Regions from separate parts of the Alteromonas sp. NFXS44 genome, predicted to be linked through region 3. Evidence: predicted binding sites of a transcription regulator. Region 3 holds the regulator's gene; each other region holds the start of a gene.
What was found. The regulator FliA, encoded in region 3, starts transcription of late flagellar genes. The targets are predictions, from matches to a motif close to CTAAAGNTNNNNNNNNNNNNGCCGATA.

Region 1 (4,234 bases), 760 kb from region 3:
GACAAGGGTGTTGCTATTTCATTTGTGGGCCCGAGGGACTGGGCAAGCTACCTGACGATTAAAGATCATGTCAGCTATGATGTTGACTGTACCACGCATCCCCTGTTACCGGCGAAGTTCAGCGGTAAAAAGCAGAAGAAGCTGAAGAATACAAAAGGACAGGATGAGCGCAATCGCAGTAAAACCGGCTCTGCCGGTCAAAAGCCTCCGGTGAAAAGACGGGTGAATACCATGAAAGGCGATGAAGCCGGTCATATGCCGGTGATGAAGAAAAAACGCAATGACGTCATCGACGATGACGAAGAAGAATGACACAAAAAAACGGGCTGAATAAGCCCGTTTTTTTTAAAACAATGCAGGATTAATATTCCCACCAGCCTTCCTGCCACCAGGCAAGAAATTCTTCAAAATCGATGTAGCCGTCATCATTGTCGTCAATAATTTTGAACCCTTCTTCCACATGGCTCATTTTCGTTTTCGGCGACAATACGGTCAGCAGTTCAATAAATTCAGGCAGATCGATTTGACCGTTACCGTCTTTATCAAAGAAGCTGAAATCACTTTTGATTTCTGCGATTTTTTCTTCTGTAAGTTGGGTGCTCACTTAATGTCCTGATTAATTACGACTTATGAACAAAGTGTACAACCCAACTTCCCGGCTGTCTACTTAACCTGTGCCTGTTTTGCTGCCAGCGCACGTTGACGCTGCTCTTCTGCTTTTTCCTGACGACGTTTTTCCATTGCCAGTCTTGCATCAGAACCCACGTGCTCTTCGCTGCGTGCTTTCGCCAGCTGAACCTGTTTTTCACGCTCGCGGAAGCGGGCAATCTGGTCGTCACTGTGTGTACCGTGACAATGGGGGCAACTCACACCCGGCTCGTACTTATCAGACTGTTTGTCTTCTTCAGTAATCGGCAAACGACAGGCATAGCAGGCATCATACTGACTTTTCTGTAAATCATGATTTACCGCAACACGGTTATCAAATACAAAGCAGTCACCTTCCCATAAAGACTCTTCTGCCGGTACATCTTCCAGATATTGCAGAATACCGCCTTCCAGGTGATAAACCTCGTCAAATCCCTGCTCTTTCAGGTAAGCCGTGGATTTCTCACAGCGGATACCGCCGGTACAGAACATGGCCACCTTCTTATGCTTTTCCGGGTCCATGTTATCTTTCACATAATCAGGAAATTCACGGAAGGTCTTTGTTTTTGGATCGACGGCATGTTTGAAAGTACCGATTTCAATCTCGTAATCGTTGCGGGTATCAATAACCAGCACGTCAGGATCACTGATAAGGTCGTTCCAATCTTTGGGTTTAACGTATGTACCCACCGTATGACGGGGATCAATACCTTCCACCCCCATTGTCACGATCTCTTTTTTCAGTTTTACCTTGGTGCGATAGAACGGCTGCTCTTCATGCAGGGATTCTTTATAAGAGATAGGGTTGATTCGCGGGTCGCTGTTCAGATAAGCGAGTAAGCTATCAATCCCTTCCCGGGGACCGGAAACTGTGCCGTTAATGCCTTCGCTGGCAAGCAGTAATGTGCCTTTAATACCCTGCTCTTCCATCTTTTCGAGGAGGGGCTGGCGCATGGCTTCATAGTTTTCAAGCGCAACGAATTTGTACATCGCGCAAACGATATATTGAGTCATTTTATATTTACCTTTGCTGATTGGAGCGTAAGACCAGTGCAAATTGCGGCGCGAAATATACCAGAACGTCTGCGATTTTCCAAATCAGCTCAGGATCTAACAAAAAATAAGCATTTTTTCAGGCAGTCAGCAATGAGGAAGAACCACTTATCACCTCATCCAGCATAGTTTCATCTACAGGTTCCGGCGCGCGGGAAATATGCTGCAACCGCATACGGGTTGCCAGACTGCAATTTTCCTTAATTTCGGGAGGAATGAGCGTGGCGTTGTCATGGGCACTTAACGGATCAGGATGCATAGACTGCCATAATGAAAAAGCTGCTGCTGAGCCGGAATTCGCCATCTTTGCCGTGGTATTGAGCGCCAGATAATCTGCATCAGAGGGTTTAAGCGGTGACCGTTTATAGTGATTCAGACGGTCGGGAAAATGAGGATCGCCGGTAACCCCGTCTGCCTCTGCAGGTAACAGTGAAAAGTGCTCAGCACCGGGATGACAATGCATGGCAAGGAACAGGGAGAACTGTGCGCCTTTGCCTGCCGCACGGGCAAGCTCCCCGTTCCATTCACGATCAGGGATCAGTGCCGGTAGCCGGCCAGAGTCAAAGGGTAAATCAGGTGTACTCATACTATGCTTATCGGCATTGACCGGGATAACTAAAGACAGATCCGTACAAATTTACATACTTGAACTTTAGGCGTAATGGTCCGATCATTATACTAAAGTCTGGTTTCAGGGTAACAGGTAGATGAATTACGCAGATAAACGTGTACTGATTATAGAAGATCAGCGCCCTTTTCTGCTGGTTTTGCGGGGACTGCTGCATTCAATGGGTGCAACCGAAGTTGTCACCAAGCCCTCTGCTGAGCAGGCGTTATCCCTGTGCCGGAAACGCAAGTTTGATATCATCATCAGCGACCTTCATCTGGGTTCTGACAAAAAGAACGGTTTTGAATTTATCGAAGAGCTGCGTAGTCAGAAACTGGCAAAACCCTCAGCCATTGTGATGTTGATCAGTGCTGACAGCACCCGCCCCTTCGTACTGGGCTCTATTGATCGCGGACCTGACGACTACCTGATAAAACCCTTTTCCCAGAACCAGCTGAAAACCCGTCTTGAACGGGCCTGGAAAAAACGCCAGGTCCTGCTGCCCGTTTATCATGCTCTCCATGAAGGCGATACTGCCCTTGCCCGAAAGCAGGCGGAAAAATTACTTGCTACTAACCGGCCTTACCGTGGCTCCGTAGTGCAGTTGCTTACCGGCATCTGCTGGCAGCAGAAAGATTTCGCCGGTGCTCTGAACGTACTGAGCGATTTTGATACAGACAGACCGGTGCCCTGGTTGCAACTGGCACTGGCTAAAAACTGGTTGAAAATGAATGAGCGGGACAAGGCCCTTTCTATGGCACAAAGCGTTCTGCAACGTAACCGTTTCAGTGCCGAAGCTTATGACGTGGTGGCAGAATGCCAGTTACTCAATAACGACACTGAGCGGGCTGCAGAAACCATACGTCATGCCATCAAAATTTCCCCTTACTGCACAGAGCGTCATCACATTGCCTGTCATATCGCCCGTCAACACAAAGATTTTGTGCTGGCCAGTGAAAGTGCGCAGGCAATCTGGTTATTGTCCCGTAAAACGGTGAAAGAGCATGCGGATATCTGGTGCAGCTACATTCGCAGTATTCTGGAAGTAGCGGAAAACGCTGAAGATAAGAAAACCCGTAACCGCTATCAGCAGGAAGCCCATCTTGCCGTACAGCGGGGTAAGTTTGACGACTACCTCAGCCGTAATAACGACGAATTCGATTTCGTGATCTATGAACAAATATTCACAGCCCGTCTTCACAGCATTGAAGGAAAGCTCATTGAAGCTAAGCGGGCGTTGAACAGTGGCCAGGAAGCGATACAACACAAATACGAGTCTTATCCGCAAACCTATGCGCCGGACAGTTTAAAAGTGATGTATGCCATCGGCGAGTATGATGAAGCAGACGCTCTGGTGAATGTAATTCGATCAGGTAACCTGCACGATTCTGTAAAACAGATGCTGGATACTGACAAGCAAAAGGCTGCTGAAAAACAACAGCTTTACTCTATGCATAACAAAGAAGGCATTGAACATTATCAGCAGGGCGATTTTAAAGCGGCACGCACGTCTTTCACCAAAGCCCTGCAGTTTGCACCGGTGAATACCGGGGTTGCCCTCAACCTGCTGCAATGCGTGATTAAACTGCTGAACACCGATACTAAAGAGCAGCCGGCTTTATTAACAGACAGCAAGCGGCTGCTGAAACTGCTGGATGGTATGTTCATGAAACCTCAGTTCCTGCAAAAGTTTGAGGAACTGAGAGCAGAATTATCAGGACTTACCGGAAAGGCTGCCTGATAACACTTTAACAGGTTTTTTCCTTCCCAGCGCGGCCATCATCGAGCCGGTGACCACAAGCAATGCCCCGCCATAAGCAACACTGTCCAGTTCCGGCTGATGGAAGGTATCAGGCATAATTTTCTCAGCTAACGTCATGCTGATGAAAGTAAACACAGGTTGTACTGCCAGCACGGCGGATACCT
Region 2 (4,234 bases), 130 kb from region 3:
TCTCAGTTCTCACACAATGCGTGGAGAAACACACCGGTAAATCAGGGCGGTATTGGTCCGGTTAAGTACACTCTGGTTGCTGACGTTAAGCACGAAATTTGTCAGGCCTACGACGTGGAGCATCCTGAAGCGGGTGTTGCTTTCCGTGGTTCATTCCTGATTGATGCTGAAGGTAACGTACGTCACCAGGTCGTTAACGATCTGCCTCTGGGCCGTAACATCGATGAGATGCTGCGTATGGTTGATGCGCTGACGTTCAACGAAGAGCATGGTGAAGTTTGTCCTGCGGGCTGGACTGAAGGTAAAGCGGGTATGGATGCATCTCCTGCCGGTGTGGCTAAATACCTGTCTGAAGAAGCAGACAAGCTGTAAGCAAAGCCTGAAATACCGGAAAACGCCGCACGGAGCACTGCTCCTGCGGCGTTTTTTTATTTCTGCTGTGGTGTTATGACTTAACGCTGTGAGCGGGAAAGCGTATCTCCCAAATCTTCCAGCGTTTCTCCTCTTGTCTCGGGGAAAAAGGTAATCACACAGATAAGCTGGCAGGCCATCATAACGGTAAAGAACGCAAACAGAGCGGATGCTGAAAACTGGCTCAGCAACCAGGGCATCAGCAGGGCAATCAGCGCTGCGAACACCCAGTGAGTACTGCTGCCCAGGGCCTGACCTTTTGCGCGCACACTGTTAGGAAAGATCTCTGAAATAAACACCCATATCACAGCACCCTGGCCCATGGCATGAGAAGCAATGAATAAAAATATCAGACCCACCACGAGTATTCCCTGCCATTGCAACCAGAACGCGCAGGTGAGCAGGCTCAGAGACACCAGATAGCCCAGTGAGCCGGCAAACAGCAATTGTCGTCTGCCCACTTTATCAATCAGTGCCAGTCCGGCGAGCGTAAATATTAGATTAACAAGACCAATACCGGCGCTGGATAACAGAGCCGAAGAAGCATCCAGGCCGGCCAGTGAGAATATTCTGGGTGCAAAGTAGATAACGAAATTAATGCCTGACAACTGATTAAACATCGCCACCAGAAAAGCCAGCAACACCGGTAAACGGTAGGCAGCATTGAACAGTGACGGATTGCGATGATTCTGAACATCCCGCTTTACCGCAGCCAGCACAGCATCAGGATCAGTTTCACCGGCACGGAGTAAAATATCCCGGCTCTGTTTTTCATCATTCCGGTGCAGCAGGAGCCAGCGCGGGCTTTCCGGTACATTGAGTACTAATAACAGATAAATCATCGCCGGGATGGCTTCTATGCCCAGCATCCATCGCCAGTCGAGGCTGAACCATGCGGAGAGTATGAAATTAGAAAGAAAGGCGATGAGAATACCAAACACAATCTGGAACTGGTAGGTGGCTACCATACGGCCCCGTTTCTGCGCCGGCGCAATCTCGGCAATGTAGGCGGGCACCGCAATGGACGACACACCGACCCCAAACCCGCCAATCAAGCGCATAATGCTGAAAAACACAGGATCGGTTGCCAGTGCTGAGCCTATGGCTGACACCACATACAAAATGCCAATGCCAACAAGTACTGGTTTGCGTCCAAATTTATCGCAGGGAATATTGGCGGTAAGGGCACCGGCAACGGTACCCCACAGGGCAGAAGACATGACCAGCAATCCGTGAGTCAGATCTGAGGTTTGCCATAAAGCCTGAATAGGCTGATCAGCGCCGGAAATAACAGCGGTATCAAATCCGAAAAGAAAACCGGCGAAGGCGACGGTCAGGGTCCAGAGGACAACGGGATGTTTCATAACGTACACGACTTAAACGATTCAGTTATTCTCAGTGTACGTTACAATTTGTTAACAAGAAAGAGGCGGCGTCAAATAGAAAAAGGATAACTGTCCCTGTGACCGGTCATTCCGCAGGCGCGACTGGCCAGCCACCTAAGTGTTTGTAGCGGTTCACAATGTAGCAAAACAGTTCTGCTGTCCGCTCTGCATCGTAAAGGGCACTGTGTGCTTCACTCTGGTCAAACGCAATCCCGGCTTCTCGGCATGCCTTAACCAGCACTGTCTGACCAACGGCTAACCCTGCCAGTGTCGTTGTATCGAAAGACACAAACGGGTGAAACGGAGTGCGCTTAATGTTACTGCGGGCAATCGCGGCATTCACAAAGCTCTGATCAAAGGTGGCATTATGGGCCACAATCACTGAGCGCTGACAATCTGCATCTTTCTGCAGTTTGCGGATTTGCTTACATACGTCTTTCATGACGTCGGCTTCATCCAGTGCGCCCCTTAGCGGACAATGAGGATCAATGCCATTAAACTCCAGTGCAGCCGGCTCCAGGTTCGCGCCTTCGAAGGGATTGACATGATGATGCACGGTTTTGTCGGGGTGCAAATCACCTTGTTCATCCATACGCAAAGTGACAGCAGCGATTTCAAGCAGTGCATCAGTTGTAGCATTAAAACCGGCAGTTTCCACATCAATAATGACAGGAAAATAACCACGGAAACGGTGCTTTAACAAATTCGCGTTTTCAGACATAGAACGAAGAAGCCTCTGAATAAACAAGTGCATGGGCAAAGGAAAAGTGGATTATCGCAAGATACGCCGTATGTATCTACCTTTGTTACCTGTGAGGGAAGGGGATTATACTGACCATTGTGCTAAACTTTTTTCGCAGGGCGGCGATAAAGAAAGAGCCACCTCTTTTTTCTTAGTTTCAGGGCATATTATGTTTCGACAGGCTTTATTGTGTTTTTTGCTGATAAGTGCACCGGGTTACGGCGCAATGCGCCAGTATTCTGCGACTGTAGAATCCTCTGACTGGCAGTTGAAAGATGAAAGCCGTTTGCAGTGCACTTTATCTCACGCAGTGCCCGGTTACGGCGATGCAGCGTTCTCCAGCGTAGCGTCGAAGCAACTGAATATGGAATTCGAGCTGGACATGCAACTGCTGCCGAAGAAATTTGGCGTTGCCGCCGTTTATTCCGTCCCTCCTTCATGGATGCCGGGCGCAGCACCTAAAAATATCGCTGATATGACCCTGCGAACCCAATATAACGGTGATCTGCCGGAACAGGCTGCCTGGACAATGCTCAGTGAATTGGAAAAGGGCTACTGGCCGACTATTTACTATCAGGACTGGTACAACGAATACGACAAAGTGGCTGTTGCCCTGAATGCCAGCAACTTCACACCGGTATACCGCAACTTCGTAAAGTGCGTGTCACAACTGTTGCCCTACAGTTTTGATGATATTGCCTACACCGTGCTGTCGTACGAGAAAAACAGCGTAGACTTAACGAAATACTCAGAGAAGCGTCTCAGTATGATCGGAGAATATCTGAAAGAAGACAGCGGACTGGAATTGGTGTTACTGGACGGTTATACCGACAGCTATGGCGGACGCTGGAGCAACGAGCAGTTATCTGTCCGCCGTGCTAATCAGGTGAAAGAGTATTTTACAGCCATGGGTGTGGATGCCTCCCGTATCGAAGTCACTGGCCACGGCGAGAAGCGTCACATCTCGCCAAATGACAACAGTGACGCCCGTGCGCTCAACCGCCGCGTTGTGGTGCGGTTATCCAGGGGGTAGACGTCTGGTTATTTTCCGCTGTGTTGTAAAAAGCTTTTTACCGGCGGGACCTGATCGGTAAAAACACCATCAACCGCCAACGGTCCGGTTAGCAGTCCGAGGATCTTCTCTGCTGTCATACCTGTTGGCAGTGCATCAATTCTGAATGTATAAGGGTGAATAATCAGCCCTTCTTTTTTCGCCGTTGCCAGCCAGGAAGCAGGGACAACCTTACCTTGCTGAAGAGCCTTCATGTCCAGTAACTGTGGTAACCAGGGACCAACGCCATCAGCATATTTTGCAATATCATGCATGCCCTGTTCAGTCAGAAGTGCCTGGTAATCAGTGGGAGACTCACCCCAGCTGTTGTCAGCCAGCAACAAAACTATCTTGCCTTTAAACCCCAGCTCGTCGCGCAGACGCTTAACTTCAGCAAAATCAAAACACTGCACATAAATATTGGCATTCCCGCCATTGAGGTCATAGCGCGCCAGTGTATCAAGCAGAAGTTGGCTGATATCTGTGCCTTCTTTTTTATGCCAGGCTGGCGACTTGATTTCAGTATAAAAGCCAATGTTGCTGTTAAATTCGCGGTTTAATTCACTGATGAGTTCTATATGTTCATCTAACGTAGCAATGGTAAACAGCGCTTTACTGCCATGATAGCGATTGGCAAACACTTGT
Region 3 (4,234 bases):
AAGCCTCAGCGAAATTATCGGTGACGACGGTCCGGATACCTTACGGGCGTTGCTTGAAAAGCAGGCTGCAGAAAAAGCTGCGGCTGCCGGAAGTGACCGTCAGAACCCTGCAGTTTCTCCTGCACCACAAACATCGTCTGCCTTCGCCGGAGATCCCCGTGGAGTCAATCCACAACCCGCTGCATCTCATGACGAAGAGGCGTTTTCATTTGCTGATGTATTTTCTGCAAAAGAACAAAAGCCTGCACCGGTATCTCAGATGAATCCCGACTTTAGAGCGGCGGAAAGTCAGCAGTCTGCCGGTGCCCCGGCCAGTGAGCTGGATGCGATAAAAGAGGAGCTGGCCTCTCTTCGCAGCGTTTTACAATATCAGGTCGCAGACTTGATGGATGCGAAAAAGCAGCGTCAGCGTCCCGTACACAGCTATCTGACTCAGTGTTTAACCGGTATGGGGCTGAGTGCTTCACTGGCTGAGCAACTGGTGCACTACACCCCTTCTCAATACACCGAGCGGGAAGCGTGGATTTATCTTCTCAACCTTTTGGCTAATCGCCTTAATGTTTCCGGTAATGATATCCTGACCCAAACCGGTGTGGTTGCTCTTGTTGGTCCAACGGGAACAGGCAAAACCACGACTGTTGCTAAATTAGCAGCACGCTATGCGCAAAAATACGGTGCTGATCAGGTGGCTATGATCACTATCGATACCTACCGTATTGCCGCTTATGAACAGCTGGCAACGTATGGCAAAATTATTGGCTGTACCACAAGGAAGGCGCAAAGCAGTGAAGAATTAGCCGAACTTCTCTTCCAGTTACGCCATAAGCGTCTAATATTAATAGACACGGCTGGTTTCAGTCAGCGCGACAGTCGTTTAATAAAGCAACTTGGTCAATTTAATCACGGACAAATGCAACCTGTCCGTAAATACCTGGTTGCGCAGGCAAATACCCAATATCCTGCATTGCAACGCATCATTGAAGCGTATAATTCCGTTAAGCTTGACGGATGTATCTTCACGAAAGTTGATGAATGCTACAGTTTGGGTGAGGTTTTAAGTGTTGCTGTTGAACAGCAATTGCCAGTTAGTTATGTGACCGACGGGCAGCAGGTACCTGAAGATATTAAAGTTGCTGATGCAAAATCTCTCGTATCTGCCGCTGCAAAGCTTTATAAAAAGTACGGTTTGAATCATACTAAGCGTAATCATGAAGTTAATTCAGTTCAGGCAGTATGATCGAAGATCAAGCGAGTAGCTTACGAAAGATGAATCAATCACGCCTCATAAAGGTTATTGCCGTTACCGGCGGCAAAGGTGGTGTTGGTAAAACCAATATTACATTAAACACGGCGATTGCTATGGCCAAGCAAGGTAAGCGGGTCATGGTACTCGATGCCGATTTAGGATTAGCGAACGTTGACGTCATGCTGGGTCTGCGTGTTGAGAAGAACCTTTCTCACGTATTATCCGGTGAATGCACACTTGATGATGTTCTGGTAACCGGACCTCACGGTATTAAAATCGCTCCGGCGACTTCAGGTACTCAGGCAATGACTGAGTTATCGCCCACAGAACATGCCGGATTAATCCGTGCTTTCAGTGAGTTGCGGTCGCAGATTGACGTGCTGATTGTAGATACCGCTGCCGGTATTTCCGATATGGTACTGAGTTTCTCCCGTGCCTCGCAGGACATCATGGTCGTGGTTTGTGACGAACCGACTTCTCTGACCGATGCCTATGCACTGATTAAAATATTGAACCGTGAACACGGCGTGTTCCGGTTCAAAATAGTGGCAAACATGGTTCGGGACATCCGTGAAGGGCAGGAATTATTCAGTAAATTATCAAAAGTGACAGGCAGATTCCTGGATGTGGCACTAGAATTGGTGGCAACTGTGCCTTTCGACGAAAATATTCGTCGGGCAGTCAGAAAGCAAACCGCTATTGTGGATGCATTTCCCGGTTCTCCTGCGGCCGTCGCGATTAGTCAGTTAGCCACCAAAGCGCTTAACTGGCCGGTACCGGCTCAGCCGGGTGGTCACCTGGAATTTTTCATTGAACAACTGGTGACGAAGCAAGCAGTAGGAAGCCAACGTTGAATAGTAAAGCGGCAGCTTACCAGCAGCAGACCGACAAGTCGCAGCTGGTCGAGCGCCATGCATCCCTTGTAAAACGCATTGCCCATCACCTGATGGCGCGTTTGCCTGCCAGTGTGCTGGTGGATGACCTGATTCAGGCAGGGATGATCGGATTGCTGGAAGCAGCCAGAAATTTCGACGGCTCGAAAGGGGCCAGTTTCGAAACCTTCGCAGGTATCCGTATTCGTGGTGCTATGCTGGATGAAATCCGTAAGGGCGACTGGACACCCCGTTCAGTGCATAAAAATAGCCGTGCTATTACGGAAGCCATAACACAAGTTGAAAGAGAAACTGGCAGAGACGCGCGTGATACAGAAATTGCTGCTAAGCTAAATGTCAGTATTAATGATTATCATCAAATGCTTAACGAGGTGAATGCCGGTAAACTTGTCGGTATTGAAGACCTGGGTGTGTCAGAAGATGTAATCAGCACAGAACAGAATAAAGGTAATGATTCACCCCTCGAAGATTTAATGCAGGGGGCGTTTCAAAAGGCGTTGGCGCATGCCATCACAACATTACCTGAACGGGAAGCAATTGTACTGTCCCTGTACTATGATGAAGAACTGAATTTACGTGAAATCGGTGAAGTTCTTGAAGTCAGTGAGTCAAGGGTCAGCCAGATTCATAGCCAGGCCATGTTAAAACTAAAAGCCCGAATGCAATCATGGCAGGCAGAAGAATAAAACATACTAATATTAATAACGATTGATAATCCTCACCGGAGGCTATTTTGGACAAGAGTATGAAAATTCTTGTAGTAGACGACTTCTCTACTATGAGACGAATCATAAAGAACCTGCTTAAAGATCTTGGATTTTCCAATATTCAGGAAGCTGACGATGGAAGTACGGCCCTCCCCATGCTCCAGCAAGGCGACTTTGAATTTGTCGTGACCGACTGGAACATGCCAGGTATGCAGGGTATCGACCTGTTACGCGCTATTCGTGCAGACGACAAACTCAAGCACTTGCCAGTATTGATGGTGACAGCTGAAGCGAAAAAAGAGCAAATCGTTGCTGCAGCACAGGCAGGTGTAAACGGATATGTTGTGAAGCCTTTCACAGCCGCTACACTTAAGGAAAAACTCGATAAGATTTTTGAGCGTTTAGGTTGATCCAGCCGCTCCCGCCAGAGAAGAGGATTACTGGATGTCTCCTACTAAAAAAGTCCCTATTTCGCTCGAAGAAGCAAAACAGCTGGTAGCATATCTTGAGCAGGGCGATGACGACTCCGCCAGCGCCCTGCTTGAAGCCGTATCTGCCAAAGAGTCTGTCGAACTTTTTGCTGAAGTTGGCAAACTTACCCGTCAACTTCATGACGCCCTCAACACCTTCCAGTTAGACGAGCGTATTGCTGGTCTGGCTAATGATGATATTCCTGATGCGCAAACGCGTCTCACCTACGTAATTGAAGAAACTGAAAAAGCGGCTAATACTACAATGGACGCTGTAGAGTCCTGTATGCCCATTGCTGAATCTTTATCAGACCGGATCACAGCCCTTGAGCCTGAATGGCAAAAGCTTATGACCCGTCAGATTGAGCTCGGTGAATTCAAGAGTTTATGTATGGATATCGACGCCCTGTTTAAGGACGTGTCGAAAGATTCTTCTAAACTTAATAGCCTTTTGACCGAAGTATTAATGGCACAGGGTTATCAGGATTTGACAGGCCAGGTTATTCGCAGAGTGATTGACCTGGTGAAAGAAGTCGAAGACAGCCTTGTGAACATGCTGACCGTGTTCGGTGAAAGGGATGCACCTGTTAAAGCACAGAGCACCACGAACAAGCCGGACGCTGTTGAAGCGGAAGGGCCAATCATGAACGCTGAGAAGCGGGATGACGTAGTACAAGGCCAGGATGACGTGGATGATCTCCTGTCGAGCCTTGGTTTTTAGGGGAGCGAATGAATGTCGTTTGATGTTGATGAGGATATATTACAGGACTTTCTGGTCGAAGCCGGAGAAATCTTGGAACAATTACAGGAACAGTTAGTTGACCTGGAGAATAATCCGGAAGACGCTGACCTCCTCAACGCGATTTTCCGTGGATATCACACGGTAAAAGGTGGCGCAGGTTTCTTATCTTTGACTGA

Region 1: the regulator FliA is predicted to act here: its motif matches at 2,296-2,322, upstream of J3369_RS09795 (VC2046/SO_2500 family protein).
Region 2: the regulator FliA is predicted to act here: its motif matches at 2,640-2,666, upstream of J3369_RS07050 (flagellar protein MotY).

The regions. Positions count from the first base shown of each region.
Region 1 covers NZ_JAGDEA010000005.1:1,032,596-1,036,829, reverse strand. Annotated here, with positions in the region: gene J3369_RS09810 (DEAD/DEAH box helicase) at 1-312, shown strand, start outside; gene J3369_RS09805 (EF-hand domain-containing protein) at 362-604, opposite strand; gene trhO (oxygen-dependent tRNA uridine(34) hydroxylase TrhO) at 664-1,662, opposite strand; gene J3369_RS09795 (VC2046/SO_2500 family protein) at 1,781-2,287, opposite strand; gene J3369_RS09790 (response regulator) at 2,409-4,049, shown strand; gene J3369_RS09785 (DMT family transporter) at 4,023-4,234, opposite strand, start outside.
Region 2 covers NZ_JAGDEA010000005.1:400,701-404,934, forward strand. Annotated here, with positions in the region: gene J3369_RS07035 (peroxiredoxin) at 1-372, shown strand, start outside; gene J3369_RS07040 (sugar porter family MFS transporter) at 453-1,775, opposite strand; gene rnt (ribonuclease T) at 1,882-2,517, opposite strand; gene J3369_RS07050 (flagellar protein MotY) at 2,708-3,571, shown strand; gene glpQ (glycerophosphodiester phosphodiesterase) at 3,580-4,234, opposite strand, start outside.
Region 3 covers NZ_JAGDEA010000005.1:273,335-277,568, forward strand. Annotated here, with positions in the region: gene flhF (flagellar biosynthesis GTPase FlhF) at 1-1,237, shown strand, start outside; gene J3369_RS06460 (MinD/ParA family protein) at 1,234-2,100, shown strand; gene J3369_RS06465 (RNA polymerase sigma factor FliA) at 2,097-2,825, shown strand; gene cheY (chemotaxis response regulator CheY) at 2,873-3,256, shown strand; gene J3369_RS06475 (protein phosphatase CheZ) at 3,291-4,037, shown strand; gene J3369_RS06480 (chemotaxis protein CheA) at 4,050-4,234, shown strand, end outside.